DNA from 3 places in the Gottfriedia sp. NPDC057991 genome. Region 2 is predicted to be linked to each of the others. Evidence: riboswitches for the same ligand, from Rfam matches in the RefSeq annotation. Region 2 holds a riboswitch; each other region holds the start of a gene.
What was found. Region 2 has a riboswitch for S-adenosylmethionine ahead of ACFVR2_RS23550 (trans-sulfuration enzyme family protein). Riboswitches for the same ligand answer to the same signal wherever they lie in the genome.
Positions count from the first base shown of each region.

Region 1: it holds a riboswitch for S-adenosylmethionine, as region 2 does, so the genes downstream of both, ACFVR2_RS09120 (LLM class flavin-dependent oxidoreductase) here and ACFVR2_RS23550 (trans-sulfuration enzyme family protein) in region 2, are expected to answer to the same signal.
Region 3: it holds a riboswitch for S-adenosylmethionine, as region 2 does, so the genes downstream of both, mtnK (S-methyl-5-thioribose kinase) here and ACFVR2_RS23550 (trans-sulfuration enzyme family protein) in region 2, are expected to answer to the same signal.

Region 1 covers NZ_JBHVQN010000002.1:320,932-332,151, reverse strand. Annotated here, with positions in the region: gene ACFVR2_RS09155 (hypothetical protein) at 1-5, opposite strand, end outside; gene ACFVR2_RS09150 (hypothetical protein) at 340-621, opposite strand; gene ACFVR2_RS09145 (helix-turn-helix domain-containing protein) at 989-1,264, opposite strand; gene ACFVR2_RS09140 (HTH domain-containing protein) at 1,261-1,584, opposite strand; gene ACFVR2_RS09135 (aldo/keto reductase) at 2,013-3,002, opposite strand; gene ACFVR2_RS09130 (histidine phosphatase family protein) at 3,051-3,635, opposite strand; gene ACFVR2_RS09125 (ATP-grasp domain-containing protein) at 3,899-4,855, opposite strand; gene ACFVR2_RS09120 (LLM class flavin-dependent oxidoreductase) at 4,871-5,920, opposite strand; SAM riboswitch class I at 6,096-6,202, opposite strand; gene ACFVR2_RS09115 (Ger(x)C family spore germination protein) at 6,358-7,449, opposite strand; gene ACFVR2_RS09110 (GerAB/ArcD/ProY family transporter) at 7,446-8,537, opposite strand; gene ACFVR2_RS09105 (spore germination protein) at 8,538-9,902, opposite strand; gene ACFVR2_RS09100 (flavin monoamine oxidase family protein) at 10,085-11,220, opposite strand, start outside.
Region 2 covers NZ_JBHVQN010000009.1:74,088-85,307, forward strand. Annotated here, with positions in the region: gene ACFVR2_RS23530 (ABC transporter ATP-binding protein) at 1-511, shown strand, start outside; gene ACFVR2_RS23535 (ABC transporter ATP-binding protein) at 511-2,298, shown strand; gene ACFVR2_RS23540 (YcxB family protein) at 2,936-3,463, shown strand; gene ACFVR2_RS23545 (ATP-dependent DNA helicase) at 3,589-5,862, shown strand; SAM riboswitch class I at 5,941-6,044, shown strand; gene ACFVR2_RS23550 (trans-sulfuration enzyme family protein) at 6,127-7,296, shown strand; gene ACFVR2_RS23555 (trans-sulfuration enzyme family protein) at 7,302-8,453, shown strand; gene ACFVR2_RS23560 (hypothetical protein) at 8,653-9,075, opposite strand; gene ACFVR2_RS23565 (NAD(P)/FAD-dependent oxidoreductase) at 9,460-10,914, shown strand; gene ACFVR2_RS23570 (DUF4272 domain-containing protein) at 11,081-11,220, shown strand, end outside.
Region 3 covers NZ_JBHVQN010000006.1:95,695-106,914, reverse strand. Annotated here, with positions in the region: gene glnA (type I glutamate--ammonia ligase) at 1-1,215, opposite strand, end outside; gene ACFVR2_RS19360 (glutamine synthetase family protein) at 1,331-2,632, opposite strand; gene ACFVR2_RS19355 (MerR family transcriptional regulator) at 2,690-3,091, opposite strand; gene ACFVR2_RS19350 (ABC transporter permease) at 3,355-4,338, opposite strand; gene ACFVR2_RS19345 (ATP-binding cassette domain-containing protein) at 4,335-5,705, opposite strand; partial or broken gene ACFVR2_RS19340 (sugar ABC transporter substrate-binding protein) at 5,708-6,810, opposite strand; gene mtnA (S-methyl-5-thioribose-1-phosphate isomerase) at 6,807-7,859, opposite strand; gene mtnK (S-methyl-5-thioribose kinase) at 7,866-9,041, opposite strand; SAM riboswitch class I at 9,113-9,271, opposite strand; gene ACFVR2_RS19325 (carbon-nitrogen family hydrolase) at 9,323-10,117, opposite strand; gene ACFVR2_RS19320 (pyridoxal phosphate-dependent aminotransferase) at 10,261-11,220, shown strand, end outside.

The DNA.
Region 1 (11,220 bases), on a different contig from region 2:
CGCATAACGGACCTCCTTTTTAACAAATATGAAGGATTTTTCGGCATATTGCAACATATATCACTCTGCAATACAAAGAAACAAGTAAGTATTTCCGATTTTAATAGTTTTGAGTGTAGCGCTCTTTTCGAAGTATTTTCCAGTTAAAAAATTACGATTTGAACATTTGCTCCATGAATTGTTCTACAAGTAAATCTTAGAAAAAGCAATATGAACGACATATGAGCAACTCATTGCAGAATATAAAAATATTTACTTTTGTTCTGATTCTTTACAAAAGAATGACCCCTAACTTTAATAAGGTAGAGGCCTACTAATTTAGTATTAACATAACGCGATCTATATCGTTTTAAAAGCTTGTTTATAACCCTCAATTCCTCCATAATCTATTAGACCGATATTACCGCAATTTAAACATTTAAACGGGATCGTTCCTCCAAGTCCCATTGTTTGTGATAAATAAGGTTTATCTCTTACAGCTTCATATGATTTAATTTTATCCGCTAACTCGCCGACACCATTTGGATAATACTTACCATAAGACTGACTGGCTCCTTTATTTCCACAAACAAGACAAATTACATTCTCCTTGATCGTGTATAATTCAATAGACTTTTTCAAATCCAGTCTCTCCTTTTTGTATAAAGTGGTCTTTTTAATTTTAACTGAATAAAGTCTTTACCTACATAGATTATTAAATATATATACTAATTAATACTTAATAATCTAGAGCTAATAAATTGGTAGTGAAATTTTATAGCATAAAATACAAAAAAGCATCCTTTCTACTAGGGATGCCCATTAATCACTTTTGATAAAAATCAATAAAATAACCGATTCAAAATTTGCATGTCGTGCTTTCAGATCATCATGTGTTTTGTTAAACGCTGCGATCCATTCCAAAACAATCGCATCATACAATAGAAAACTAATCTGTTCAAATGTCGATCCCATTGGTTGAATGGAAGACTGATTTTGAATTTCTTTATTAGCAGCATTGATGAGCTCTCAGTAATTTATATTCCTGCTTATTTTCAATGGAAGAATCAACAATGATTTGATACCAACCACTCTTAGGTGTTACAAACGATAAGAAGTGAATTAACGCTCGTCTTATATCATTTTCATCACCCTTAATTTGATAACCTTGGTAACGTCCAGGCTCGATGCTTAGTTGAAGATCGCTTGCTTCATCTTTTAGTTTTTTTATATCTTCTAGGATTGTATTTCTACTTACCTGAAACAGCTCAATAAAATCATTCAAAAAAGTGGTCTCTCTTGAACTGCTATAAAGATAAAAATCCAAGCTCTTCTTTCATTAGGCGAATTTTCATAGTAAGGATAATCGCTTACAATTAATTGGGTTCTCAATTTCCCCTTTAAATTTTCATCAAGATAGAGTCCTTGTCCACGTACTTGACTCAACTTCGGATAACCACTCTCCTTTAACCAATCGTTAATCTTGGCTATATCATTGTAAATTTTACGATTTGAAACATTAAATGTTAGTGCAAGTTCTTGAACTGTTATATAAGAATCTCTTAGAACAAGCTGATTTAAAACCGCCAAACTTTTTCGATCCATTTTTTTGCCACCTCAAACATAAGTCTTAAAGCTAATTGATTATGTCTTACTTTAATTATAAGAAAACAGATTTAAAAAATAAGACCAAATGAGTCACTAAGTAATTTGCATAATTGTACTTTAGTAAATTAGTTACAAAAGTTCCTATCTATAATTTTGACTAGTGTAGAGTTTGTCATACTTTTTTTACTTTCTTCACTTAGGGAAAATGAAAGTTAAAACTACCAAAAACACTAGAATTACTGTAAATACAAAAAAGCCCAAACCTCTTTATACTTAGGTTTGAGCGTTCTCATCTTTACAATTCCATCTTACTTAGCTTAATAAAAGTTCACAAAGCTTAACATGAATACAATGTCTTTTTATCGTTTTTAATATATAAGTCTATTCAACGTCTATATTTACTAAAAATACACTTTTCACACTTATTAATTTGAACTTAAAGCACCAACTACCGAATGTGGAACATAAGGCTCTTCCAAATACGCAACTTCTTCAGCCGTTAAATTAACTGACAAAGCTCCAACAGAATCCTCAAGATGTGAAATTTTAGTAGCCCCAATAATTGGCGCTGATACTGGTTCTTTCTGCAGTAACCAAGCAAGTGCAATGTTTGATTTAGTTACTCCATGTTTTTCAGCAATCTCTGCAACACGTTCCACAACAAGTCGATCCGTATTTTCAGTTGCACCGTATTTAGATTTTTGAGTTTCATCCGTTTCAGATCTTAGCGTCGTATTTGACCAGTCACGTGTCAATCTTCCTGATGCAAGTGGGCTATATGGAATTACACCAATTTTTTCTTCTTTACATAGGGGTAACATCTCTCTTTCCTCTTCACGGTATATGAGGTTGAGATGATTTTGCATTGAGACAAATTTGGTCCAGCCATTTTTCTCTGCAACATGTAAAGCCTTTAAAAACTGCCATGCATACATAGCAGAAGCACCGATATATCTTACCTTTCCTGCCTTCACTAAATCATGAAGTGCCTCCATTGTTTCTTCGATTGGTGTGTTATAATCCCAGCGATGTATTTGGTATAAGTCCACATAATCTGTTCCAAGGCGTTTAAGACTTTTATCAATTTCGCTCATAATATGTTTTCGGGAAAGTCCTGAACCGTTGGGACCTTTATGCATAGGGAAATAAACCTTCGTAGCAAGAACAATTTCATCTCGATTGGCATAATCTTTTAAAGCTCTACCAACAAATTCTTCACTAGTACCATCTGAATAGACATTCGCCGTATCAAAAAAATTGATACCTAAGTCTAGTGCTTTTTTAATAATTGTACGGCTACTTTCCTCATCGATTACCCATGGATGGATCCAACGTTTTGCATCTCCAAATCCCATACAACCAAGGCAAAGTCTAGATATTTCTAATCCTGTATTCCCAAGCTTTGTGTATTCCATTTTACTTTCCTCACTTTCAATAATATGTAATCTATTAACCTAAAAAAACTATAGTTGGACTACTTCACTAAAATTATGGTTAATAATCTCAACTAATTTAAATTCCCTGTTCTCATATTCAAACTTCAAAATGCAACAATTTCCAATTCGATCTTGTTGTGTAACAGAGCTAGTATGTTCCCAGCACCTCATAAAATTTCTCAATGCAGCCCCATGAGAAACAGCTAATACTACTTCATTATCTTCATCCATTATTTTTTGACATGTAGTAGCAATTCGTTGTTGCAATTCTTTTTGGTCTTCTCCGCCAAACTTAACAAAGAAATCACCATACGGCAGTAGTGGATTTAAATCTTCACTTTCACCTTCAAACGTTCCAAAATTCCATTCTTTTAATCCTTTTAATCTTGTATACGGCAATTCTGTCACGATCTCCAACGTATCACTCGCTCTTTCTGATGTGGAACAATAGGCATGGTCAAAAATAATATTTTGTTCTTTAAAGTATTTCGCAGCAGCCTCTGCCTGTTTAATTCCTAATTCTGTTAGTGGTGAATCACACCACCCTTGAATCTTCCTTCTTTTATTAAATAATGTTTGCCCATGTCTCATTAAATAAAAAGTCTTTTTCATTTGTATCCCCCTTTTTGATCTTAAAAGTACATTTTAAAAATCAAGTAGTACGAATTCATTTGACCTTTTTTAGCCTCAAAATTTAATAACAACTTACAATCTAATATTATCAATATATTATTTTTAATCGTTAGCATATTCCTCTCAAATAATTGCCTATTACTCTTAGTTCAAGAAAAAATTTAACAAACTGAACAAAAAAAAACCCAAACCTTTGTTACGTGTAGGTCTGAGCTTTTTACCGTCATTCTAAATAGATTTTCTTAAGACGTTGCTGTTGTAGTGTATTTTTCTTCCAAAGTCTTCTTTAAAAATGAAGCTAATTCGAGCATTCCGAATTTTCCAGCTTTTTCTTCTGCATCTGAGTTATAGTTGGTATTTGTATTGATATCATAAGTAAAAATTGTACCATCAGCATTTCTGATAAATTCGATTCCGGCAACTTGAACATTATTTTTAGCTAGAACCTCTTTATATTTATTTATAATTTCGTCCTCAAAGCCTTCAATGATTTGGAATTTAGGCTTCTCTTCTACTTCTTCTCCAACTGGGCAGAACAAATCACCAATTTGGCACGCATCAGCTGGGCAAAGTTCAAAGCCTTCTGAAGTATCAACTTTAACTGCATAAACAAAGTTTCCACCTACAAATTCACAACGAGTGATGTAGCTTTCAGGTGATTGGATGTATTCTTGAATCAGTGTAATACCATCGACTGGTTCCTCAAAAGTCGGTCCTTCCACATAAGCTGTTAAAGCATCGATACTATGGAATAGTTGAACCCCTAAGCCTTTACCAGCACGATTATGCTTCGTAATAAATGATTGTCCAGCAAAGCTATTAGCTGCCTTAATAATGTTTTGCTTTCCAACTGCTGCGATCGTTTTAGGAGTCTTCACACCATACTTGTTTAGCTCTAAATATTGTAAAACTTTACTAACTTCTAGCTTTAAGGCATTTGTTCCATTTAACACTGTACGACCATGTGCTTCAAGCCAAGCTAATACTTGCCCCGTAAATTCAGCTGCAAAACGATGATCACGAGTATGAGACGAAGCACTCATTCGGCTATAAAAGATCCCTTCTGGTGGTGCTGTTGATAAATCTACCGTACCTTCGTCTAAATGCCATTCCTCATAAGGAACGCCAAGCTCCTCTAATCTTTTTGTTAAATGCACAGTCCACTCACTATTTTCATGAATTACGTATACTTTGCTCATCTTTAAATCCCCTTTCTAGTTCTTTATTAAACTACGTTTTTGTTCTACTAATGGCATAACTTGCTGTGAAAAGCGTTCCATTTCCTCAAGTTGAGGTGAAAATTGTAATAATAATAAGTCTAAGCCAGCTTCTTCATATTGTAAAATTCGGTCTGCAATTTGCTCTGGTGTTCCTACTAGATTTGGTCTAAGACCACGATTTGAAACTGAGTAATCTTGTAATTGGATTTGTTGCTCTAATTGTGATTTTGTAGTGAAGTCTTTAAAGCCTGCATAACCGCTTGAATCTTTCACAGTCGTAATTTTTTCTAGCTCAGCCAAAGCCTCTTCTTCTGTATCTCTACAAATAACATAAGCAGCCATACCAAAAGACCTTAATGGTGCATTGCCAGTTTGTTCACGGCGTACCTTCATATCTGTTACTTTCTGATTAATTTCTTCAACTGTTCCACCGTGCATAACATATGCATCGCACTTTTCTACAATGGTTTGCTTTCCTTTTTCACTTTCTCCACCTGCATAAAGAATCGGATTTGGTCTCTGAACAGGTTTTGGAGCAAGCTTCGTATCCTGTAAGTCGTAAAATTTACCTGAATAATTGAATGTTTCTTCTGTCCATAAGCCTTTAAGGACATCAATAAACTCCTCTGTACGAGCATAACGCTCATCATGTTCAGTAAAAATACCGCCATATTGACGAGCTTCTTCTGCCCACCATGCAGAAACGACGTTTAGCGTAAAACGACCGTTACTGATTTGATCAATATTCGCAGCCATTTTTGCTGTTACTGCAGGATTATGAAAACCTGGACGGATCGCAGTCATAATTTCGATTTTTTCCGTTACTGCAGCAAGCGCCGCTGCTGTTGACCAAGCTTCAAGTGAATCATGCTCCGGCCCTTTAATGTCGTTTAAATATAATTCAGCTATTAAAGTAGTCGAGTATCCCCATTTTTCAGCTGATTGAATGACCTCTTTAGCATATTCAAATGTTGGTGGCATGCTTTCGTCATCCACATTACGTAACCATCCTCCAAAAATCGGTAACCAAAAACCATATTTCATTTCTATTCTCCCCTTTATGATTAAAATTGTCTAGTTTTCGCATTGGTTAAGTTGGGTTTATTATTAATAAAATGCATCTCAAAACCAAAGTACTAAGGTTATGTTAACCTCCTATGTAAATAAATAAGAAAAAGCCTCTTTCATTCAGAAAGAGGCATCGGAAACAATTGTTTTCGACTTATCTATCAGAATGATTTCATTCTGCAGGAAGTGGCACCGTTCCTTCATAAGGAGGTTGCCGGACGTCATAGGGCCTGATCCCTCGGTCACTCTCGATAAGTTTGTGTTATGTAATTTCATTAACTGAATCATAAATCCTAGTAAACAGATTGTCAATAAAGGAATTTAAACATTTTTATCAAAAAAGCGCTTTTACCCTAGTATTTATTTGAAAAAATAAAATTTTAAAATTATTTATTTAACATAGATCTAAAAATTTAATACATGGTACCAGTACCCTTTAGATTAACTTCAGATTTTACTCGAAATTCAAGTTTCGGATAAATTTCTTTCCACTTATTTATTTCTTTTTTTGTCATTCCGTATTTTGCTTGAAAGTTTAACCCAAGTCCAAGTGGATCAACATTTAATTCCTGTAGACGCTCTAGAAATTTTTTTGTTCTTGAGCTCATAATGATTGATGCTTTTTTCTCATACTCTTTCAATTCTCTATCTTGATGTAGTGTCTTATTAGATTCCTCAATAAATCCTTTTACCTTTATATGAACGTCTAGATATGGCTTTTTATTTTTAGGCATAACAATTTTCATGTCAGTTTTCGTATTTTCAGCACTTATGTAAAATTGATTTTTTCCTTTTCCAACATTAATTAATGTTGTTACTTTGGGATTTAAGAGCACATTAAGCATCCTTGTTTCATCACGATTTAATACTGCTTTAAATTTTGTTCCTTTAAAAACTGCGGAAGTATTAATTTTAAAGGAACTATCGAACGGTTCAATAATAGGTAAATATGGATCTATACCGTTTTCTATCAATCGCATATAATAATCATTAAGTATCTCTGACATTACATATGGTGACCTATTTGATTCTTCATTAAAAGCTAACACAACAGCGTTACCCGCTAATCTCTCTGATTTAACCCTCCATGATAAAGCTTCTTTTGCAGAAGGTTCTCCTACAGCTACATAAGCAACACCTTGAATATCTGGCCGTTTAATAAACCACTTCATCAAATCAATTTGGTTTTCAACTAGTAGCTCTTTATCGATAACGATTACCCTACATTGAGCAAAATCTAATTTTTTATCTACTAAAGATTGGATTATTCTAATGGCCTCAGAAACTGAAGTTGATTTTTGAGAAATAATTTGAAAATTAGACTTTCCCGCTCCAATTTGTGCTGATGGGATGGCTAATTTCACTGACACAAGGTAGACGCCATTTTCATCTGTATGATCGATTCCTATCGCTACGACAAAAAAACGTTTATCAACATCGAGTAATTGGCAACCAGACATAAAACTTAATTCCATAATTAACAACAACGTTAAAATACGGTTCATGCTCTTTGCCTCCGTGATAAGAAAAAAATTGACACTACTAACATGCCTTCAGCAGGAAAACGGATATTTTGCCATATTTTAATCAGATCAAATAATTCTCTTTCGTTCGTAAATGTCTGCAGTGTCATCGTAACGGCTCCAAAAAATAGAAAGATCATATATCCATAAAATTTCCTTTTTTTAGCAGGTTTCAAATTATAATAAAAAAACATTCCTTCAAATAGTTTTAAACCAACATGCCATGTTAATATGCTAAATAATAGTGACAACAAAAGGAATATATAAAGCATCAAATATAGCACTCTTTCGATAAACCCATATTCCATTCTTAGAGAATCAGTTATGAAGACCCAAGGAAACACTACATCATTAATCCCTTTCACACCTAAAAAAGCAATTGGGACGAAAAATGTAAAACTAATTACAACGAATCCGATTAAAGGTAAAATCCACAGAAATTTAACAACCTTTTTCGTTTCAAGATAACGATTGATGATCGCTAGATTTATATAGCCTGTAAAAAAATAAGTAGCAGCTGAAATAGAACTATAGTTAGGCATTTGCCAAAAATAATGGAGTATTCTTTTAATATGGACGAAATAAAAATAATTGCTTGCCAAAGCTTTATAAACGATAAAAAAAACAACTGGAGTAGCTACAAGTACCATTATTTCAATAACGTTGAGGATTGATTTTGTATAACAATTTGCGCCATAAATAACAATAACTAGAAAAAAAGCTAAAACATATCCCATATTTAACTCAGTATTTAAATACAGTACAGTAATATATGTGAAAGAAATTAAAACAAATGCCCCTGCAGCCAACCACATTACGCCTAAAAATGCTAAGTAAATGTTTTTAACAAGTTTAGGTAGTCTATTGTTAAAAATTTCGGGCAATCCTTTATTAGGAAATTTACTTATTCCAATCGTAAACAAATAAATAAATATTCCACCAATCAAAACACTTAACACCATAGATATAATTGACCCATTAAAACGCTCGCCAATTAAAATCATTGGTACATTGATAATGATATTCAACATCATTGTTAGCAGTACAGTATAGTAAAAGTGACGGGTCAACTAGCTTTGCCCCCCCTTTGGGTTCTCAGTTATCGTTTCAATTTTATCGGAAGATCCCCATTCAATCGCTAAAAAAGGAGTCCCAAAGCTTCGCTTATTAGCAAAATAACAGATAAGTACAAGCATACCTCCAACTAATCCGACCAACCCAAATAGAGTTGCTAATATAATCAGTGGGTATCTAATACATCGAATTGAGAAACTCATTGCACTGATTGGGACCGTAAAATTAGAAATGGCAACAAATGCAGTAATAATAATCATGATGGAACTTACAAGTTGTGCTTGTTGTGCAGCTTGACCAAGTATAAGTCCACCAACAGTCGTAGCAGTTGGGCCAATTACTCGTGGTAGTCTAATACTAGCTTCAACTAACATTTCAACAGCTAACATCATAAAAAGCACTTCAAAAAATGATGGATAAGGAACTCCTGCCCTACTACCTGCAATCGTCAAAGTAAGTTGGGACCTTAATATTTCCGGGTTATACGAGGTAATTGCAATATAAAAAGCAGGTAACACCAATGTTATAATAAGGGCAATATATCTTATTGATTGCAAAAGTTTTTTTATCCAGAAAGAATGATATAAGTCATCCATTGAAGCTATAAAATCAAAAAATACAGTAGGCGTAATCAAAGTAAATGGCGTTCCATCCATAACAATAATAACCTTACCTTGGGCAAGATTTAAAACAGTTCGATCAGGTCTTTCTGTTATCATCATGGTAGGAAATAAATGAATCTTTTTATCAGAAAGTTTCCTTTCTAATTGACCAGCTGCTTGTATTACATCCACCTTTACCCTCTTAAGACGACTTTTTAATTCATCAATTACCTTTTTATCTGCATAATTAGAATCATAAAGTATTGCTATATTTGTTTTTGTGATTGTTCCAACTGTTTGATACTCAATGCTTAATTTATTGGAAGGATATCTTTTACGAATTATCGCTATATTTGTACTGAGGTCATGTGAAAAAGCTTTTTGTGGTCCTTGAACTGATGTTTCTACTGAAGCTTCTTCAGATTGAGTATTCATAGCACGAATTGCATTAAAAGAATAGATCCCATTCGATATGAAAATTAACACGTTACCAGAAATTATATATTCCCCTAAATACCTTTTGTTTTGAATCGACTCACAATTAGATAGGGAGAGTATGTGTAACAGAAATTTACTTTCTTTATCACAAAGCATAAGTGGTTGGATGATATCAGTTTTTATTTTATCCGCGTCACATAGATCTTGAAGATAGATCAAACAAATTTGTTGTTCATAATATTCAAATGAATGGACAATTAAATCTTTTGCTCCCTCAAATTCTTGCTTAAGCGCATTTATTACTGCAAGTTGACTTCTCATCTTATGCTTCCCTCCTTTTATTTCTTTTCATATTTTTTTAGTATGTCAAATTAATGTATATCCATTCTATTCAAATTCCTGTTTTTCCCTTTTCGAGATATCAGATTCATACTTTTTTACTTTTTCATGAACTCTACATAAACACTAAATAACCCAACGAGTCGTTGGGTTAGATAAAATCCTTATAAATTATTAATTTCATTAGCAGTCCGAACTCCTGCTTCAATTGCCCCTTGCATCCACCCAGGAGTAGATGATGCATGTGAACCCCCAAAATGAATTCTTCCTTCTGGTGAACTAATATAGGGACCGAGCTCTTTTTGTTGATTCGGTTTATACATAACAAATGCACCACCGGAAAATGAAAATTGTGTCCAACTCTGCGAATAACCTACTAAAAATTCTTTATAAACCACATCACCAAAAATGATTGAAAGATTAGCTAATGCTTTATCAATGCGAGTATTATTTTTCATATTATCCCAAATTGCTGCATCGTCCCCCCAAGTGTAACTGGCGATAATTACGCCTGTTTCTTTTCCAAAATCATGACTAGGGAAATAGGAAGACTTAATAGGTAAATCAGTAACTAATTTCCCCCAAAAGATACCAAGCTTTTCCCAAAACCTCGTTTTAAACTGTATAGCAATCTTGGTTGAATCCGCGTAATGTAGTTCTCTTATAACCTTCCATTTTTTATATGAAATAGACTCATAAGGAAGAATTTCTACAAAGTTTAATAAAGAATAAGGAATTGTTGAAATAACATAATCACATTCATGTTGACTTTGCCTATTAAGAACTTCATTTTCTGAATAAAGGATTACCTTTGTATCTTCTTGTATAATTTTACTTACTCTTTCATTAAGCATAATATTGTCCTTTAATTGAGGTAAAAATGCTCTTATAAGGAAGTCAGTTCCACCTGTAACTTCATATAATTTTAAGTTTGGTGTTATAAGTATAAGTACTTCTCTTAGTATTGCAGTAAATGATAGTTCTGGAAAACCTTCTATACCGATCATTGAATTAATCATATCAATTGCCCCTGAAGATAGAGAATTTCCGAAAGGATTAAATCTTAAAAAGTTTTCCATAGAGTAGTGATCAAACTTATCAATAACAATATCCCAATTTTTTGTTGGATCCTGTCTTATAAACTCTACCAAAGGACCAATTGCAGATTCGAGTAATTCTATAGCGCTTTTTCCTTTTTCATTTGGTGCGACAGGATAGTTTAATATATCCGGATCCATCTCGTAACTTTTTACATTTGTTAATATATTATTGACGTAAATTAAATCATTTGGCGTACTAT
Region 2 (11,220 bases):
AGTTTCTCAGGATACATTCCTTTTCTCAGATACGATTGAAAATAATATTAAACTAGGAAACCAAGATGCTACTATGGATGAAATCCGTGAGGCTTGCCGTATTGCATGTTGTCTAGACTTTATTGAAGAGCTAGAAGAAGGATTCAACACGGAAATTGGTGAACGAGGAATTGGTTTATCTGGTGGCCAAAAACAACGTATATCAATTGCCCGCGCATTACTAAGAAATGCTCCAATCCTAATTTTAGATGATGCAACTTCTGCATTAGATATGGAAACGGAGTATGAATTATTACACAATTTAAATAAACGTTTCTCACATAGTACAACATTTATAATTGCACACCGTATTTCAGCAGTGAAAAATGCCGATGTCATTCTATTTGTTGAAAATGGAGAAATAGTTGAAAAAGGAAATCATAAACAATTACTTGATAAAAAGGGTAGATACTTTGAAGTCTACGAAGAACAGTTCAAAGATTTTGAAACAGTAGAAAGCGGGGTGGTCTAATGGCACAAAATACGATAAATCGTGATGAAGACCAACTAAATCGGAGTAAAACCGAGCTTATTCTTAGGCTTGGGACTTATTTAAAACCTTATAAATTAAAAACATTTACCGTTATTTGTTTAATGTTATTTGTAATGGTAATTGGGATATTAAATCCTTATTTACTAAAGGTAGCGATTGATACAAATATTAAAAATCATGACGTAAAAGGACTAATCGTAATTGGTGTTGTATTATTAGCATTAAACTCCGTAGCCATGATTGCTTCAAAAACACGTTGGACGATGATTAGCTCCGTTACGAATAATATTTTAGTAAATATTCGTCATGAGCTTTACACACATATTCAAAAACTATCATTTACGTTTTTTGATAATCGACCAGTAGGAAAAATTTTGGCTCGAGTAATGGGGGATATTAGTGCCCTCCAAAATTTATTTAACCAAAGTATTCAAACATTAATCCCGGAATTACTAAGTTTAGTTTGCGTTACGATCGTAATGTTTATCTTAAATGTTAAACTCGCTATCGCATCTGTATCTATTCTTCCATTTTTGGCAGCTGCAATGTTTTATATTGAAACACGTGCACGTAAAAGATGGGATGATTACCGAAAGAAACGTTCAAATTTAATTGCGTTTATACATGAAGATTTTTCAGGTATAAAAGTAGTTCAATCCTTTGCAAAAGAAAAGGATAAAGAAAAAGACTTCAAAGAAAAGGTTTCTGAATTAATGGGTTCATTCATGAAAGCAGTAAAAATGAATGACTTCTTTTGGCCATTAGTTGAGCTTTCATGGGGTGTTGGTACTGTAATTGTATTTTATGTTGGTTATAAGCTTGTAACTAGTCAAGAAATTGAAGTTGGAACATTAATCGCATTTTCAATGTATATTGGCATGTTCTGGCGTCCAATTATGAACTTATCAAACTTCTATAATACATTAATATCAAACTTCTCGGCAGCTGATCGTATTTTTGACATTATGGATATTGATCCAGAAATTATTAGCGAAGAAAATGCACCTCCAATCGAACGAATTAATGGTGAAGTTCAATTTAGAAATGTGACTTTTGGTTATGATGAAAACTCTACAGTATTAAAAAATGTTAATTTCACAATAAATCCTGGTGAAAAAATTGCATTGGTAGGCGTAACAGGAGCAGGGAAAACAACGATTGTTTCACTTTTAAGCCGATTCTATGATCCTTTAAAAGGTGAAATTTTAGTTGATGGAAACGATATTAAAAAAGTAGATTTAGAATCCTTTAGAAGTCAAATGGGAATTATGCTACAAGATACATTCCTATTCTCAACATCGATTATGGAAAATATTCGATACGGTAAATTAAATGCTACAGATGAAGAAGTAATTGCTGCAGCTAAAGCAGTCCATGCTCACGACTTTATCATTAAAATGGAAAATGGGTATGATACGGATGTAAATGAGAGGGGCTCAAGACTTTCATTAGGTCAAAGACAATTAATCTCGTTTGCTCGTGCTCTACTAGCTGATCCTAGAATTTTGATATTAGATGAAGCTACTTCAAATATCGATACACATACAGAGAAGCTTGTCCAAAATGGTATAGAAAAGCTATTAGAAGGACGTACTTCATTTGTCATTGCCCACCGATTATCTACAATTCGTGACTGCGACAAAATTATGGTAATCGGAAACGGAAATGTCGAGGAAAGCGGTACACATGAAGAGTTATTAGCATTAAAAGGACATTATTATAAGTTATACATGGCGCAATATAGCTTCATTAATGATGGAGCATAATTGATCTGTGTTGTTTAGATTGTGGCTGTCTCAAAAGTCAGGTTAACTGACTAATGGGCAGCCCTTTTTTATTGTAAAATGTATAAGTGCTAAAGATGGGGGTATTTCAACGGCGTTTTTTCATTTGTGGTCGATCTAATTGATCTTTATTAGATATTTTTGCAGGCTCTTATCAAGTTTTTATTCGATACAAGACATATTACAAGTTTTCTATTTGAAATAATCTGCTTGTGGATGTTTTTAGGTCATAATACCTTAACTGGTATGGGTACTTTTTAATTTTAATTGCGATTATTAATGTTTTAATTGCAGTTTTATCAAGTTTAATTGCGATTCTCAAATTTTAATTGCAGTTTTGCCAATTTTAATTGTGATTCTCAGATTTTATTTGCAGTCCACTGTTTAATTGCGATTTTCTAAGACTTATTTGCACCTCCGAGAGGACAACCATTTTTATGCCAAAAATTTAAATTTAGAACTTTGGAAATGAATTATTACGAATTCTTAATATAAGAATTAATTCTATGAATCTTGAAAAGTCAACTTAATATAAGTAGATAAAATATCTTTATTTTCTATTTTTTTCTAATGTTAAAATAATAGTGAATTAATATTTTTGTGAAAATGGAGGTCAAGTATGAAACTTAATTTTGAAATTAATTTGGATGATTATATTGAATTTAATTTACATCATTTAAAACACTCAAAAACTGTTCAAAAGTCGTTAATTAATCAACGAATTGCTGTGAGTTTAATCTATTTAGTAATACCATTTTTAATTTCCTTTCTTTTCAAACAACCGCTTTTTGGTTATTTACTTGCCTTTTCGTTAGCAGCCATTGTTTGGTTCATTTATTTTCCAAAGTATTTCTACCGTTCATCAAAAAACAAAATGATTAAGCATTTAACTGAAAAGAACGATCAATCTTTATTCGGTGAACATTCTCTAAAGGTAGATGAGAATGGAATCAAAGAAATTACACAATCAAGTGTTCATGAAATAAAGTGGGATGATATCGTTCAAATAAAAGGCACGAAGAATTACTTTTATATTTACTTTACAAGTATGCAAGCCATTGTCGTACCACTAGAAGCAATAAAAGATGACATGGAGAGATTATTACAATTTTACAGAAAATATAATATTCAAGTTTTATATTGCTAGTTGAATATTGCATTCTGATCGCTAAAAGTTCAAGTTATTTTTACTTGAGCTTTTTTATTGTTACTTCTCATTCTTAATCAAGAAAGAAGAATTATGATAAAATGTAAAAAAGGGAGGGTACTCACTTGGAGAATTGTGTAAAGGTTTCAGTTCGAACGCTAGTTGAGTATGCTCATACAGCGGGTAGTATCAATGTAACATATAAAAGTTCGGTTCCATTAATTGAAGGAACAAAGGCACACCAAAAAATCCAAAGAGAATATGGTGAACAGGATGTAAAAGAACGACCTATATCCGGCACCATAACATTGGATCAATTGGTGTTTCAAATAGAAGGCCGTTGTGATGGATTATTGATTAATGATAATCAATATATAATAGAAGAAATTAAATCAACATTGAAGGATTTAAATGAAATAAATGAAAATTCATATCCTGTTCATTGGGCTCAAGCAAAAGTTTATGGATATTTTATTTGTGAAGAATTACAGCTTGAAAAGATTACACTTAGACTTACATATATGAATATTTTAACTGAGCAAAAAATAAGCTTCGATCTTTTGTTTACAAAGGATGAATTAACAAATTACTTATACAAAATGCTGGAAATTTATTATCCTTTTGCTAAATGGAAATACGATCATATTGAGTTAAGGAATCAGACAATAAACGAATTGAATTTTCCCTTTCCTTCTTTCAGAAAAGGTCAAAGAAAGTTAGCGGGTGCGGTATATCAAACGATTCAAGAAGGTAATAATTTATTTGCGGTAGCACCAACCGGAATTGGAAAAACGGTTTCAACTATTTTTCCAACGGTTAAAAGTATTGGTGAAAATAGTATAAATCGAATGTTTTACTTAACTTCTAAGACGATTACTAGGACTGTTGCTGAAGAAGCATTTAAGCGAATGACAGATCAAGGACTTTGTATAAAGTGTACGACGATTACAGCTAAAGATAAAATCTGTTTTAAAGAAGAGACGATGTGTCAAAAGGACTATTGTGAATTTGCCAATGGTTATTATGACCGGATAAATGATGCTGTTCTTGATATTCTTTCATCGGAAAAAGCGCTAACCAGGGAGAAAATAGAAGAATATGCACGCAAACATACGGTATGTCCATTTGAATACTCATTAGATTTATTAAATTCTTCAGATGCGATTATTTGCGATGTAAATTATATTTTCGATCCTAGGGTTTCGTTAAAACGATTATTTGATGAACATAAACGAAGTTCAGTTTTATTAATTGATGAAGCTCATAATCTTGTTGATCGTGCAAGAGAAATGTATTCTGCGAGTCTATTCAAATCTAAATTTTTAGAGTTGAAGAATAGGTATAAAAATTTAAAAGATGAACTTTATGCCATAATAAATGAAATAAATAAGCGATTTATTGAATTGAGAAAAAAATGGAAGGACGTAGTAACCCCAGTTTCAAAGGAAATAGATGAGGATTTACTAGAACTTCTACATACATTTAATGAAATCGTAGAAATAAAATTACAGGAAATGGAAGAGGACGAAAATAAACAACTTCTACTTGAAACATATTTTGAGTCACTCAACTTCGTCAAAATCGCGGAGTTTTTTGATGAAAATTATGTATGCTACTATGAACTATATAAAAGTGAAGTTCATTTAAAGTTATTTTGCCTTGATCCTTCTAAAGTAATAAATGACGTCATAAAAAGATTTCGCTCTACAATTTATTTTTCAGCTACTTTAACGCCAATACAATTTTTTCAAGATATGCTTGGTGATCAAAGTCGCGATTATACAATTTCAATCGATTCTCCTTTTCATAGAGAACAACTGGAAGTAACAATTGATCCGCTATCAACTCGATATCAAGATCGTGAAAGAAATTTAGAAAGATTAATTGATTCCGTGTATAAAGAAATTACGAAAAGAAAAGGTAATTATTTAGTTTTTTATCCGTCATATCAATATTTAATTCAAAGTGTTGATTTATTTAAAGAGAAATACCCTAACATAAAAACAATCGTTCAAGAAAATGGTATGACTGAAATTGAACGAGAGGAGTTCCTTTTACAGTTTGATAGTCTAAATGAGGAAACGTTAGTTGGCTTTGCTGTATTAGGTGGCATATTCTCTGAAGGAATCGATTTAAAGGGTGATCGATTAAACGGTGTCGTAGTAGTTGGTGTAGGATTGCCACAGATTTGTTTAGAAAGAAATATTTTAAAGGAGCATTTTAATTCGGTTGGAAAAAATGGGTATTATTATGCATATGTCTTTCCAGGTATGAATAAAGTAATGCAAGCGGGTGGAAGAGTTATCCGATCTGAATCAGATGAAGGGACTTTATTACTAATTGATGATCGATATAAGAGTTCACTTTATCGAAGTTTAGTACCTGAAGAATGGAAGTAAGAGTTAATAATTAAATAATTCAAAAAAAACGATTGATAATAATCAGAGTTTTTAATATACTTACAATATAATTAAATAATCTTATCAAGAGCGGTGGAGGGACTGGCCCGACGAAACCCGGCAACTCTAGTAAATACTAGAAAGTGCTAAATCCTGCAGGTGAAAAACCTGGAAGATAAGAGCGATATGTTTATTTTACAGACATAACCACTTCTTATTTTTTAGGAAGTGGTTTTTTTATTTGACTAAAATGGGGGATTTATAATGACTAACACAAAAGAGGCTTTAAACACGAATAAAAAATCGATTGAAACGGTAGCTGTGCATGGTAGCAAAGGATATGATCCATTAACTGGTGCAATTAGTTATCCAATTTATCAATCTGCTACATTTAAACATGCAGGACTTCATCAATCGACTGGATATGATTATGCAAGATTACAAAATCCAACTCGAGAAGAAGTCGAAAATACTGTTGCAAAATTAGAAAGTGCAAATTATGGTGTTGCATTCGCAACAGGAAATGCAGCCGTTACTGCAGTATTAAGCTTATTTAAAAAGGGTGATCATCTAATTGTTTCAGATGATTTATACGGGGGTACATATCGCTTATTCGAAGAAATTTATTCGCCATATGGACTTGAGCATAATTTTGTTGATACGACTGAAATTGAAAATATTCTTGATGCACTTAAACCGAACACAAAAGGAATTTTTATTGAAACACCTTCAAATCCAATGATGAAAGTAACTGATTTAAAAAGAGTAGTAGAGATTGCAAAAAAACGAGATATTATTGTAATTGTCGATAATACATTTTTAACTCCTTATTTCTTTAGACCAATTGAATTAGGGGCAGATGTTGTTGTTCATAGTGGAACAAAGTATTTAGGTGGTCATAATGATACACTAGCTGGCTTCGTCGTAACGAATTCAGAAAATACGAATGAACGAATTCGCTATTATCAAAAATCAACAGGTGCAACATTAGCTCCATTTGACTCTTGGTTAATCTTAAGAGGTATTAAAACATTGCATTTACGCATGGAATACAGTCAAAAAAATGCGATTGTACTTGCGAAGTTTTTAGAAAATCATCCAAATGTTACTGAAGTATATTATGTAGGATTACCAACGCATAAGGGATATTCAATTATTAAAGAACAGGCAACTGGATTTGGTGCAATGATTTCATTTAAAGTGAAGGATTTAAGTTTAGTTGAACAAGTTTTAGGAAGTGTAAAAGTCATTACATTCGCAGAAAGCTTAGGTGGTGTTGAATCATTAATTACGTATCCACATACGCAAACTCATTCAGAAATGCCAGAGGAATTTAAACGAAAGCTTGGTCTAGATGACCATACACTACGATTATCAGTTGGAATTGAACATATTGATGATTTATTAAATGACTTAGAAAATGCATTGGGGTGATGAGCATGCAATTTGGAACGAAACTAATTCATAACGGAAATGAAATTGATCAGGTGACAGGTGCATTGAGTATACCAATTTATCAGACATCAACATTTCATCAATTTGATATAGAGAATTTTGGTAAGTACGACTATGCGAGAAGTGGAAATCCAACAAGAGAAGCGTTAGAAAATACAATTGCAAAATTAGAAAATGGTGTACGTGGCTTTGCGTTTTCATCAGGAATGGCTGCAATCTCTTCTGTATTATCTTTGTTCTCAGCTGGAGATCATATTGTCATTTGTGAAGATGTTTATGGAGGGACATTTAGAATAGCGACAAAAGTATTAAATCGTTTCGGAATCGATTTTACCTTTGTAGACGCTTCTAATTTACAAGAGATTGAAGCTGGAATAAAGCCAAATACAAAAGGACTTTATTTAGAAACACCTTCTAACCCTCTTTTGAAAATTACTGACTTAAGTAGTGCAATTAAAATTGCAAAAGAAAATGACATCCTTGTCATTGTAGATAATAGTTTTTTATCACCATATTTACAAAGACCATTAGACTTAGGAGCTGATATTGTCGTTCATAGTGCAACAAAGTTTATTGCAGGTCATAGCGATGTAATCGGAGGATTAGCGGTCGTAAATTCAGAAGAACTTGCAAGTGATTTATACACAATCCAAAATTCATTCGGAGCCATCTTAGGTCCACAGGACTGTTGGCTTACATTAAGAGGATTAAAGACCCTAAAAGTTCGTATGGATGCATATGAACAAACTGCATCAAAATTAGCAAACTGGCTTTTAGAACAAGAAGAAGTTGAGGATGTTTATTACCCAGGACTAAAAGGTCATCCTGGTCACGATGTTCATTTTGAGCAGGCTACTGGAGGAGGAGCAGTCCTTTCATTTACACTAAAAACGATTGAACAAACGACAAGTTTCCTTCAATCAGTCGAAAACGTTGCAGTTGCAGTTTCACTAGGTGGAGTTGAGACAATTGTTTCATATCCTGTAAAAATGTCCCATGCTGCAATACCGCTCGATGTTCGTGAACGATTAGGCGTTAAAGATACATTAATAAGAGTGTCCGTTGGTTTAGAAGATATTGAAGACTTGATTGCAAGCTTCCAAAAAGCATTAAAAGCTGGAGCAATAGTAAAGTGAAAGGAATAGGAAAATCCAATAAATAAAATTGTATTTGGCCGAAAAGAATTGAAAAACGAACAATAATTAGATGAAAACGGTAGAATATCCGTTCAATTCGAGAAAAACATTAATCCCACAATGGAATCATATTTCCTTGTGGGATTAATTCACTTTATATTTTTTGATTTTGCGTTACTTTTTTATTTAGTGTAGAAGACTAAGTAAGGAATATTTCCCCATCACCAATTTCCTCTTGAATTACCTCAGATGCACCAATAAGTGCCAATGCGTTCCCAACTATTTGAACTGAATCGGAAAGAACAATTCTTCTTTGTAACTCAAGTAAATCTAATTTATCTGAAGTGAACAATTGCTTAGAAACGAAAAAAGCTACGGATAATTGACCAGCTGTACCAATCCACATTCCCGATATGATATCTCTTTTCCCTTGAAAGATTGGATCTTTGTCGATTGAATATAATTTTGATAATGTAATCGTTTCATATAATTGTGCAACTGCCTTAACCCAAGATGCAGCAACAATTTTTCTCTCAAGACTCGATTGTAATTCCTCATCTTCTAAATTAGTTTTCTGATAATGATCTTTCCCATCCTTTTCCTTTATATTTTCTTCTAGCATCTTTTCCATCTCCAATATAAAATATCTGTTATTTATATAACTATTCAACTTGGTGTGATTGTGATTCTATCTAATAGGATATTTTCGTATTTCAATCATTAACTTCTAGTTAAATTAGGATGAAATCGACAAATTGTTTAATTATAATAGTCTGATGTCAATTAATTGATTTTTAAGTTTGAATTGTCTAATATTGGATAAATAAAGCTAATTTGCATATGGTAATTTCTAATGAAAAGGTTTCACTTTGTTTATAAACGAATATTTTTTAAAAATAATACAAAAAATGTTCGTGTTTTTACTTGAAACGCATTCTGATTGATGGTATTCTATTTTAGGTTGATCAAATGAAATAATTTAAACCTTATTTGGAGGTATATATAGATGTATGATGTGATCGTTGTTGGAGCAGGACCTGCTGGAATCTTTACATGTTATGAATTAACTTTAAAAATGCCTAATGCTAAAGTACTACTTGTTGATAAAGGACATGATATATTCGCAAGACATTGCCCAATTTTACAAAAGAAAATTGAAAAATGTCCGCCTGCTGCAGGAAAAAAAGATTTTTCAGGTTGCTTACCAGCTTGCTCAATTACAAATGGATTTGGTGGAGCTGGAGCATATTCAGATGGGAAATTTAATATTACAAGCGAATTTGGTGGATGGATGACAGATTACTTATCAGATTCACAAGTAGTTGAATTAATCAAATACGTTGATGAAATTAATTTAGAACATGGTGCGACTGAATCGATTACGGATCCTTTAACAGAAGAAGTTAGAGATATTGAACGTCGTGGTTACGCAGCTGGACTTAAATTATTACGTGCACAAGTTCGTCACTTAGGAACGGAACAAAATTTAGAAATTCTAAAAAGAATTTATGAGTATTTAAAAACGAAAATAGATATGAAGTACAAAACTGAAGTAGAGGACTTAATAACTGAAAAGGTTGAAGGTACTCATATCATAAAAGGAATTAAATTAAAAAAAGGTGAAGAATTACATGCTGAGAAAGTTGTAATTGTACCTGGTCGTGATGGCTCAAAATGGTTAACTGATGTTATGAAAAAACGTCGTTTAAAAATGTCAACAAATCAAGTTGATATTGGTGTTCGTGTTGAAACTTCAAACGTAGTAATGGAAGAAATTAATAAGCACTTATACGAAGGGAAATTCGTATTTAATACTAGCGTGGGTACAAAAGTCAGAACATTCTGTAGTAATCCATCTGGGCACGTAGTAGTTGAAAATCATTCAGGTATTATGACTGCTAATGGACATGCTTATAAAGATCCTAAATTAGGAAGTCCAAATACAAACTTTGCCTTATTAGTATCGCATCAATTCGCAGAACCATTTGACAAACCAAATGAATATGCACATGAGGTTTCACGCCTTGCAAACATGCTTTCACACGGTGGAGTAATCGTGCAAAAATACGGAGATATATTAAAAGGTCGCCGCTCAACTGAAAAACGTATTAAAGAAGGCTTTTTAGAACCAACTTTAAAAGAAGCAGTACCAGGGGACTTAGGACTAGTTTTACCATATAATACAATGAAAAGTTTAATTGAAATGGTAGAAGCATTAAATCATGTGACTCCAGGTATCGCTGCAGAACATACACTTTTCTATGGCGTAGAAGCAAAATTCTATTCGGCTCGACCGAAGCTAAATGTACACTTTGAAAGTGAAATCTCTGGATTATATCTAGGTGGAGATGGAGCGGGCGTTACTCGTGGTTTAGCCCAAGCAAGCGCATGTGGCGTATGGATTGCGCGTGATATCATTACGAAAATTGAAAGCAAAGAAAAAGAATTAGTTACTGTTTAATACTTAATTTAACAAACCTCTAGTGCATTGTTATAGCATTAGAGGTTTGTTTTGTTAGAATAGATAATTTTTTGCCTTTTAGCTGAATAAGGAATTAACGATACTTTTTTGAAGATGTATAATTTAATTAAAAGATTTCTGATGGAAACTTAGTGGAGGAAATATGTTGTTAAAGCTAAAATCTGAAACTGAAATTTATAATATGGCAGATTTATATTATAGAACACATTGGTTCGTAGTTGATTCAAGACTAAAAGGAAAAATATTAAATTCAATTAATGAAGGTTTAGTCATAGAGAGAAGGAA
Region 3 (11,220 bases), on a different contig from region 2:
GATTACTTCGTCAGTTTTTAATAGATCAAGTGCAGCTGCTAAAGTTGCTGGTAAATCGATGATTCCAACTTCTTCGCGCTCTTCTTTAGACATAACGTAGATGTTACGGTCTACTGGAGCTGGAGCTTCTAATTTATTTTTGATTCCGTCTAAACCTGCTGCTAATAATACTGATAATGCTAAGTATGGGTTTGCAGCTGGGTCAACTGAACGTACTTCAACACGTGTGCTTAAGCCACGAGATGCAGGAATACGAATTAGTGGACTACGGTTTCTTGCAGACCAAGCAACGTAACATGGAGCTTCATAGCCTGGTACTAAACGTTTGTATGAGTTTACAGTTGGGTTTGTAACAGCTGTAAAGTTTGGAGCATGTTTTAAGATCCCTGCAATGAAGTGACGTGCAGTTTCACTTAAACCTAATTCACCAGTCTCATCGTAGAATGCGTTTTTACCATTTGTAAATAATGATAAGTTACAGTGCATACCTGAACCGTTTACACCAAATAATGGTTTTGGCATAAATGTAGCGTGTAAACCGTGTTTACGAGCGATTGTTTTTACAACTAATTTAAATGTTTGAATGTCATCACAAGCTTTGATTGCACCAGCATATTTGAAATCAATTTCATGTTGTCCTGGAGCTACTTCGTGGTGAGATGCTTCGATTTCAAAGCCCATTTCTTCAAGTTCAAGAACGATATCACGACGGCAGTTTTCACCTAAATCAGTTGGTGCTAAGTCGAAGTATCCGCCTTTATCATTTAACTCAAGAGTTGGTTCACCTTTTTCATCTAATTTAAATAAGAAGAATTCTGGCTCAGGCCCTAAGTTGAAATCTGTGAAGCCTAAAGCTTCCATTTCTTTTAACATACGTTTTAAGTTATTACGAGGATCTCCTTCAAATGGAGTGCCATCTGCATTGTAAATATCACAGATTAAACGAGCTACTTTTCCTTTTTCAGCAGTCCAAGGGAATACTACCCAAGTGTCTAAATCAGGGAATAAATACATATCTGATTCTTCGATACGAACGAATCCTTCGATTGAAGAACCGTCAAACATCATTTTATTGTCTAAAGCTTTTTCAAGCTGACTTACTGGAATTTCAACGTTTTTGATAATCCCTAGTAAATCCGTAAATTGTAGACGTATGTACTTTACGTTTTGTTCTTTTGAAATACGGAAAATATCTTCTTTTGTAAACTTAGCCATTATAAAAGTTCCCCTTTCGTATGCAACAAACAAAATTAGTCTAACACACTTTAAAATAGAAAAGTAGAGATATACTACTTCCACTTTTCTATTTTTTTTATTTTAAGTTTAGTGATTAGCAGTTTAAATATGTTTCTTTTTCCCATTCTGATACACGTAATCGATATGCATCCCATTCTTCTTTTTTGTTTTGAAGGAATGAATAAAATACGTGTTTCCCTAAAACTTGCTGCAGGAATTCACTGTTTTCAAGTTCTGTAACTGCTTCAAGTAAGCTTCCAGGCAATGTTTCAATGCCTTCTGCTTTTCTAGTTACATCATCCATCAAGTACAGGTTTTCACTACGTTCGACTGGAGGTGTTAATTTTCTTTCAATACCATCCAAGCCTGCTGATAATAAAACAGCTAAAGCTAAATAAGGATTTGCAGATGGGTCTGGATTTCGTACTTCGATTCTAGTACCTGCACCTCTTGCAGCTGGTATACGAATTGTACATGTACGATTACTTTGTGACCAAGCTACATAAACTGGTGCTTCATAGCCTGGAACTAAACGTTTATAAGAATTAACTGTTGGATTTGTAACTGAAGCATTTGCACGAGCATGTGTTAATACACCTGCAATAAATTGTCGCGCTGTTTCAGATAATCCAATTGAATCATGCTGATCATAAAAGGCATTACCATTATCATTTCCTAGACTCATATGACAATGCATACCTGAGCCATTTTCTCCAAAAATTGGTTTTGGCATGAATGTAGCAACTAAACCATTTTTTTCAGCAATTGTTTTAACTGTATTTTTAAATAATTGAATATTATCAGCTGTTTGTAATCCTGGTGCGTATTTCCAATCAATCTCATGTTGACCGATTGCAACTTCGTGATGTAAAGCTTCAACTTCTAAACCTAACGCCTGAAGGGCTTTGGTAATATCACGTCGTATTGTAACTGTTTTATCTAGGGGGGCTACATCAAAATATCCACCATTATCATTTGGAACTAACTGATTTCCTTCCTTAGTAAATAGGAAGAATTCAGGTTCAGGTCCTACATTAAAAGAAGTAAATCCCTTGTCAGTCGCTTTGTCAATTGCTCGTTTAAGCACATTTCTTGGGTCACCTTCAAAAGGTGTACCATTCGGATAATAAACATCGCAAATGAAGAGTCCAACTTTTTCGTTAGTGTCGACTTTCCAAGTATTCAAATCTGGGAAAAGCATCATATCACTTGCTTCAATTTTTGTGAATCCGTTAATACTAGAGCCATCAAACATAGTTTCATTATTAAGTATTTTTTCAATTTGTGTGATTGGTAGTTCTAAATGTTTGAATACCCCTTCTACATCTGTAAAAAATAACTGTACAAACTCAAGACTGTGTTCTTCAACACTATTTAAAATCGTTTCCTTTTTCATTTATATTTCCCCCCATATAAATATAAAAGCTAGAATAATCCGGACTTAATCAATAACTTAATGAAAGAATCGAGACATATCTCCTTGTCGTAAAGAAGTTCTACCTAATTTACCATTTTGATATAACTCTTGACGAAGCATTTTTCGAAGCTGTTCATCTGATATTGATTTTTCAACAATGACTTGTTGAACCACTGTTTCTTTGGATTTTTCTGACGATTTTAAATTGAGTACTTCTTTAATTCCTGCTAAATTTAAGCCTTGTTCTATAAAAGTTTTTATCTCTAATAATCGATCGACATCATTGAAAGAAAATAATCTACGATTACCTTCAGAACGAGCTGGACGAATTAAATCATGCTCTTCATAATATCGAATTTGTCTTGCGGATAATTCAGTTAACGAAATGACTATTCCGATTGGGAAAAGTGGCGTTGAGCGTCTTACTTGATCATTCATAGCAATGCTCCTTTCGTTCATCTATAAGTATTTTATTTCATGTTAGATAATCTGTCAATACGATGTTAGAAAATCTAACATGAAAATATTTGTTTTTTATTCTATGCAATATTAGTTAAAATTCTACTATTTTATTAAAAAAAAATAATCTCCATTAGTTTGGAGATTATTACAGTTTGTATTCAAATATTAGGCTATTTGACTAGTCCTTCGAATTGACAATTTATCAATCATCGCTAATCCGAATTGGGTCAGTATGAATGCTAATTCTTAATTTTTTTTGCTAACAAAATTGCAATTAATAATAAAATACCTTTAATAATATCTTGCGCATAGTATGGTACGTTCAACATCGTGAATCCGTTTAAAAGGATCCCCATTAAGCACGCACCTAAAAATGTTCCGATTATATTTGGTTTCCCTTTTCCAAACATAGCGATTCCTATATATGCCGCTGTAATACTATCCATTAATAATGGTGTACCTGCTGAAACTTGCCCTGTACCAACTCGACTAGCAAGTAAAATCCCACCAAGTGATGCAAAAAGCCCACTAATAATATAAGCATAAACACGATACTTGTTTACGGGTATTGCTGATAAGTATGCAGCAGTTTTATTTCCTCCAATAAAGAAGAATACTCTTCCCCAAGTAGTCTTTTCTAAAAATAAGTGTGTAATTAAAATACAAATTATCATTATTATGACTGCAACTGGGATATTAAAAAATGACCCTTGCCCAAGATATAAAAACGAAGGAATAAAATGACCTGTAGTTGCTTCATTATTAATTGTCATTCCTTCATAGATCGAGGAACCCTTTGTTAAGGTTAAATGTAAACCATTTACAACAAACATCATAGCAAGAGTAACTAATAAGTCCGGTAATTTCCCTTTCGTTATAAACAGACCGTTTAATAATCCAACTATTAAACCAAAAACAATTGGAATTAATAGTGTAATTAATAGCTCTTGTCTAAAAACAATTAAACAATAAGCTGCTGTAACCGTACTTAAACTCGCGGTTGATCCAACTGATAAGTCTAAACCATCAATGATTAAACTAAACGTAACTCCAATCGCCAGTAATGTTACGATTGAAATCGATCTTAAAATATCAGAAATATTACTATAAGATAAGAAGGAATTCGATGTCATTGAAAAAAATGCAATAACGACTAGAAGTAGCAGTACCGCTCCAAAATCCAAAAATAATCTTCTACCTTGTGTTTGTGCCCATTGCGTCATTGTATCCCCTCCAATAACTCACCTTGAATAATTGTATAAATTTTGTCACCTATCACATTAGCTTCTTCAATATCATTCGTGAAATAAATAACACAACCACCGTTAGAACAAAATTCATCTATGTATTGGAAAATATGTAGTTTAGCATAAATATCAACACCTTTTAGTGGTTCATCTAAAATAAGACACTTCAAATTCGGTGAGATCCATTTTGCTATACTTACTTTTTGCTGATTTCCTCCACTAAGGTGTAAAATTTCTTTTTCAGTGTCCTTTGGATAAATACTTAAAGTATTGATTAAGGATTGAGAACTCTTAATTTCGAGATTTTTATTTATCCAACCTCTTTTGTTGAACGAGATATTCTCTCTAATCGAGTGATTTAGAAATAAACCTTCTTTTCTTCGATCCTCTGGTACAAATGCAATTCCTTGTTTATATGCATGCTGAGGAGACTTGATCAAAAATGAGTTTCTTCCTATTATTAATTCATATTGGCTTCGATTGCCCCATATTGTTTTTGCTAAACTCGTTTTCTTATTTCCATTTGCACCATAAATGGCAATTACTTCATTTTTATTTATTTCTATATTAATAGAAGGTTTCGTTTCACTTAATCGGATATTACGAAACTGAAAAGCTGGTTCATTAGCCTCTTTTATGGTTTTTTTAAATGAAAATTTACCGAAAGACATTTGTCCGATTATTTCTTCCACAGTTAATGTCGATGAGCTACCTTGATACACGATTTCTCCACTTCTTAATACCGTTAATTCATCTGTAAATTTAACAAGTTCACCAATTGAGTGTAAAATGACGACAATACCTTTCCCCATTCTTTTCAAATCATGTAAGAATGAGAAAAATTGCTCTTTTTCAGTATTTCCTAGGGAAGAAGTAGGCTCATCAAATAGGAAGTAGGATGCATCATTTAGTAGTGCTTTTGCAATTAAAATAAATTGTTTTTCATAAATTGAACAATCACTTACTTGTTTGTAATATGGTAGATTCAAATTCCATTTTGAAAGTCGATTTTGAACAAATTCAACACTTTTCTTTTTTGAGAAGAAGAAATTCTTATTTTCTCGATTCAATGCAATCGTTAAATTTTCAATTACTGTTAATCCTTGCACAAGTCCCTCATCAACTTCTTGTGGGACATATGCGATTGTTGATTTTTCACTTACTTTACACTTACCATTTGTTGGCTGAATTCTATTAGCTAGAATCTTCATTAACGTACTTTTACCTGCACCATTTAAACCAGCCAAACCGTCTATTTTTCCAGATTTGACTGTAAAATTAATATCTTTCAGTACCTCTGATTCTCCATAACTAAAAAATACAGATTCTAGTTGAATAGTCATCTTTAGTTCCCCTTATCTAATTTCTCCATCCATGGTGAAGTTGCAGCTTGTGAAGGTATCCAGTTTTTACTATATTTTCTTAGATCACTAACTTTAATTGAAGTATTTGGAAGCTCATCTTTCTCTATTAATTTAGGTTCTAAAGAATAAATATCTGGCGTTTCTTCTCCAGCTATTTTTTGATATAGGAATCTAGATTGAACTTCGCCAATCTCTCCCGGATCACTTGCAGCTGAAGTAACCCAAGGTGAATTTTTCTCTTGAATTAATTGAAGATCTTCATCACTTAAATCAATTCCGTAAACTTTTACTTCATTACGTCCAGCTTGTTGAATTGCTTTTGTAGCACCCTTTGCAAACTCATCCCAAGTTGCAAAAATAGCATCAAGCTGACCTTTAGGATATTTCTTTAATAATGCTTCTACCTGTGCTTGTGTATCAAGCATCGTATTACTACTTGCTTTTCCGAATCTAGCAACCTCTTTTATATTCGGGTAACGTTTATAAAATGCATCAAGAATAACTTTTCTGCGTTCCATCGGTGTAAAACCGCCTACCCAAATTGTTGCGATATTCCCTTTTCCGTTTAATCCTTCTGCTAAACTCTTTAAACTTTTCCATGCTAAACTATAGTCATCTTGGTCAATTACTGTAACACCAGGAATATTTAGATCACTATCAAAAGAAACAACTGGAATGCCTGCAGCTAATGCTTTTTTCACACCTTTTTCTAATGTTTCTTTTCGTCCATGATCGATTAAAATTCCATCAACCTTTGAATTGACGGCTGTATCTAAATTGGAGGCCATCTTTGCTAAATCATTATCAGCATTATATACTTGTACTTCTCCGCCAAATTTCCCAACTTGTTTTTTCACGCCATCGATATATTGTGAAGAAAAAGTTCCAATTGAAAACTCCATAATTAAAGCAATTTTTGTTTTCTTTTTTATTGCTTCAGGAATTTCAGCATTGCTACTTGCGGATACTTTCCTTACTTCAGTACTAGCATTTTCAGATTTTTTGTTGAAACTGCATTTTGTTCATTTGCACAAGCTGTTAATAATACTGATGCGATTGATAGTGTTGCAATAATTTTTTTCATGACTCTTGCTCCCAACTTTTAAACGTTTCTTTATAATCGCTAGAAACAATTCCTTTTTCTGTAATAATCGCTGTTATTAATTCATTCGGTGTCACGTCAAACGCTGGGTTTAGTACATCGATTCCTTCAGGGGCAATTTGAACATTTCCGATATGTGTTACTTCAGTGCGATCGCGTTGTTCAATTACAATTTCGCTGCCTGATTCGATTGATAAATCGATTGTTGATAATGGAGCGGCTACATAAAATGGGATTTGGTAAAAGTTAGCTAAAATCGCTAATTGTAATGTTCCAATTTTATTTGCAGTGTCCCCATTAGCAGTAATGCGATCAGCTCCAACTATTACTGCATCAACTTTTTTATTTTGTAATAAGTAGCCGACCATATTATCCGTTAACAATGTAACTGGGATTCCACTTTGGTTTAATTCCCATGATGTCAGTCTTGCACCTTGAAATACTGGTCTTGTTTCTGTTGCATAAGCTGAAATTTCCCAGCCTTTTTCTTTTGCTAAGTGAAGTGGCGCTAAAGCTGTTCCATATCGACTTGTCGCAATACTCCCTGCGTTGCAATGTGTTAATACTGCAGCACCGTCATGTAATAATGTTAAAGCATTTTCACCGATTTCCTTGCAAGTTGCCTCATCTGCTAAATGTAATTTAATCGCTTCTTCCATTATAATTAATTTAGCTTCGGATACAGTCACTGCTTCTTTACTAGATCCAATTAGTTTCTCAACAGCCCATGCTAAATTTACTGCAGTTGGTCTAGCACTAATTAGTTTATCTGCTAATAATCGTGCTTGTTGATGAAATTCATCAATTTGTTCAGTTTCAAGTTCTCGAACACCTAAATAAAGTCCATATGCAGCTGCTAAACCAATAGCTGGTGCTCCTCTTACTTGTAATTTTACGATTGCTTCACGTACATCTAATAATGTCGTTGCATCAAAATAGTGTATTTCAGTTGGTAATTTTGTTTGGTCTAAAATTTTTAAACTTTCACCGTTCCATTGTAATGATTCAGGTATTTGCTGTAATGTAGTCATCGATTATTACTCCAATCCATTAATTAAATTTCCAATATTTCTAATAGTAAATCTATTTTTTATACAATAAACTCCGAATTTTAAGACTTTTTTCTTTGCTTCAATTTTTTGATTATGTTCCAGTGCATCTATATCTTCAACGTGAGCAAGACCGATACTTCTTCGGATTAATTCACATCCAATAACCCCAATTGCATCCACCCAATATCCTTCTAGTTTTTCTTTAATTAGAGCTTTTTGGTTAAATGGTCTAACACTATGCTCTTCCCATAGTCGAATAAATGTTTCATTAAAAACTTTTTCAATGTTTAAAATATGTTCAATGATTTCGTCTTTTCGTTCAGTACGGCTGAAAAGTTGAAAAAGTAAATTTGCCTGAATTTGCCCTAAATCAAAACCGATTGGTCCTACAAAAGCAAATTCCGGGTCAATTATTTTTGTTTCTGTTTCAGATACGAAAATGCTTCCCGTATGTAAATCACCATGTAATAAAGCTTCTTTTTTCGATAAGAAATCTAATTTTAGTTTCGCAACCTCAATTTGTAGATCTGCATCATTCCATAGTTCTTGAATTTCATCTGATAATTCTTCTTCAAAACTATTTGTTTCACTGTTAAAAAATGGATCTGTATAAACAAGATTTTCTGTTATATCACATAAGTCGGGATTATTAAAAAAATACTCTAACTCTTTTTTCTTGGCTGGTGATGTTCCGAAGTCTGAAGTGAAAAATAATGACTTTGCTAAGAATTCTCCGATATGTTCAGCTAAAAACGGATAGCTTTTTTTCTCAATGATACCTTTTCGTAAAATTTGTAAGTGAGAAAGATCCTCCATTACAGTTACGGCTTGTTCTTCATCATGCTCTAAAATTTTCGGTGCATGTAATGGGATTAACTCATTGTATATTTTTGTCGCATTACTCTCGATCGTAGCTCGCTTTAATGTAAGTGGCCAGCTTTCACCAACAACTTTTGCATATGGCAGAGCTTGTTTTATAATTAACCCCTTCTCGCTTCCTACTGGATTAACTTTAAATACTAAATTTAAATTCCCATCCCCGATTTCGATACATTCACATAGTTCATTTTTAAAATATCCAAGTTTTTGTATATAAGTAATTGCAGTTGCTTCTGTTAACGGTCTATATTCTTTTCGTTCAATGACAGTCACTAAATTCATCCCCCTTGAATTTTGCAAAATAAAAAGCCTCTTTTCCGAGACGAAAAGAGGCAATACTAATTGGCTTTCGTCTCTTATCTACCAGAAAATTTCTTTTCTGTTGGAATTAGCACCGTGCCTTACTGAGCATTTAAGCTCAGGCGTAAACAATACGCCCCATTTCACAATGGTATTATGGTCGGTTGCTGGGCATCGTCGGGCCAAATCCCTCCGCCTACTCGAAATAAGAGTTCGCATATTTGATTTTATAATCGTATTTTAGTTTATAGATTTTTAATTTGTCAATTACTTTTTTGAAACTTTTTGTAAATTTCTTCTTTTCTGTCTTCAAAAATAGGGATTGTACCGCGTATTTCATCGACTTTTTTCGGATCAATTTCGCCAAATACGATTTCTTCATTCGTGCTGCCTTTGGAAACTATTTCTCCCCAAGGGTCAATGATCACTGATCCTCCACCAAATGTATTCGCTAAATCTTTTCCTACTCGATTACAAGCAACAACATAACACTGATTTTCGATTGCTCTTGCTTTTAATAAGATTTCCCAATGATTCATTCTTTGAATTGGCCATTCAGCGACAAAAAATAAAACTTTTGCACCCTTTTGAGAATGAGCTCCAATCCATTCAGGGAAACGCAAATCATAGCAAACAAAACCTGCAGCCGTTAATCCATCGATTTCAAACAGTCCATCTGATTCCCCTGATTGAAGATAGTGATGCTCGTTCATTAACTGGAACAAATGAACTTTATCATAAGTTTTTACTAATTCGCCAGTGCTGCTAATAACAATTAACGTATTCGTAACACCATTTTTTCTTGCAATCGGGAACGACCCAGCAATCAATATTACGTTATTTGATTTTGCGATGGACTGAAGTTCAGAAATAACCGCTTCTTGTTCACCTGTGTGCAAGCCAATTTCTTCCAGACAATAGCCTGTTGTCCATAACTCTGGTAATACAATTACACGTACATTTTCTTTAACAGCTTCGTTTATTTGAGTTTTCATTTTCTCTAAATTAGACTTTGATTCACCTAAAATAACGTCAGATTGAATACACGCAATTTTAATCACAATTTATTCACCCTATTCTAAATTTTATAGACATTTTTAAATCGAGCATATATGATGGTGAAAGTTATTGCAACAGTCGTTCATGAAAATCATTCGGTTAAGAAACGATCTAATCAAATTAATTTTATTATATTTTTGGAGTGATTAACTTGAATCATAGTAAACTATTAAACAATTTACCAAAACAATTTTTTGCTTCACTAGTCCAAAAAGTAAATCAGTCAATAGGTAATGGTCATGATGTCATTAATCTTGGTCAAGGAAATCCAGACCAACCTACACCCGACCATATTATAAAAGCTTTACAAAAGTCAGTTGAAAACCCTTTAACCCATCGTTATTCTCCGTTTAGAGGAATGAGCTCATTAAAAAATGCTGTTGTAGAATTTTATAAACGAGAGTATGATGTTGATTTAGACCCAGAGGAAGAAGTAGCCATATTATTCGGTGGAAAAGCTGGATTAGTTGAGCTACCACTTTGTTTATGTGACGCGGGAGATACAATTTTAGTTCCAGACCCAGGCTATCCAGACTATTTATCTGGTATATCTCTTTCAAAAACAGTACCATACATGCTTCCATTACTTGAACAAAATCAATTTTTACCAGATTATAAATTAATCCCTCAGGATGTTTTGGATGCTAGTAAAATATTATTTATCAATTATCCAAATAATCCCACAGGTGCTATAGCAACAGAAGAATTTTTTAAAGAAACAGTTGAGCTTGCAAGAAATAATCAGATTACAGTTTGTCATGATTTTGCTTACGGAGCATTTGGTTTTGACGGAAAAAAACCTTTAAGTTATCTTCAAACACCAGGAGCAAAGGAATGCGGGATTGAAATTTATACCCTTTCTAAAACTTATAATATGGCTGGTTGGAGAATCGGTTTTGCAGTTGGAAATAAAGAAGTTATTTCAGCAATTAATCTATTACAAGATCATCTTTACGTTAGCATCTTCCCTGCTGTTCAAGAAGCTGCCGCTGTTGCGCTAACTGAATCTCAAGAAAGTGTAAAACAACTATTAGCACTTTATGAAGAGCGTAGAAATGTATTTATTAGTGGTTGCCACGAAATTGGATGGGAAGTAACTGCA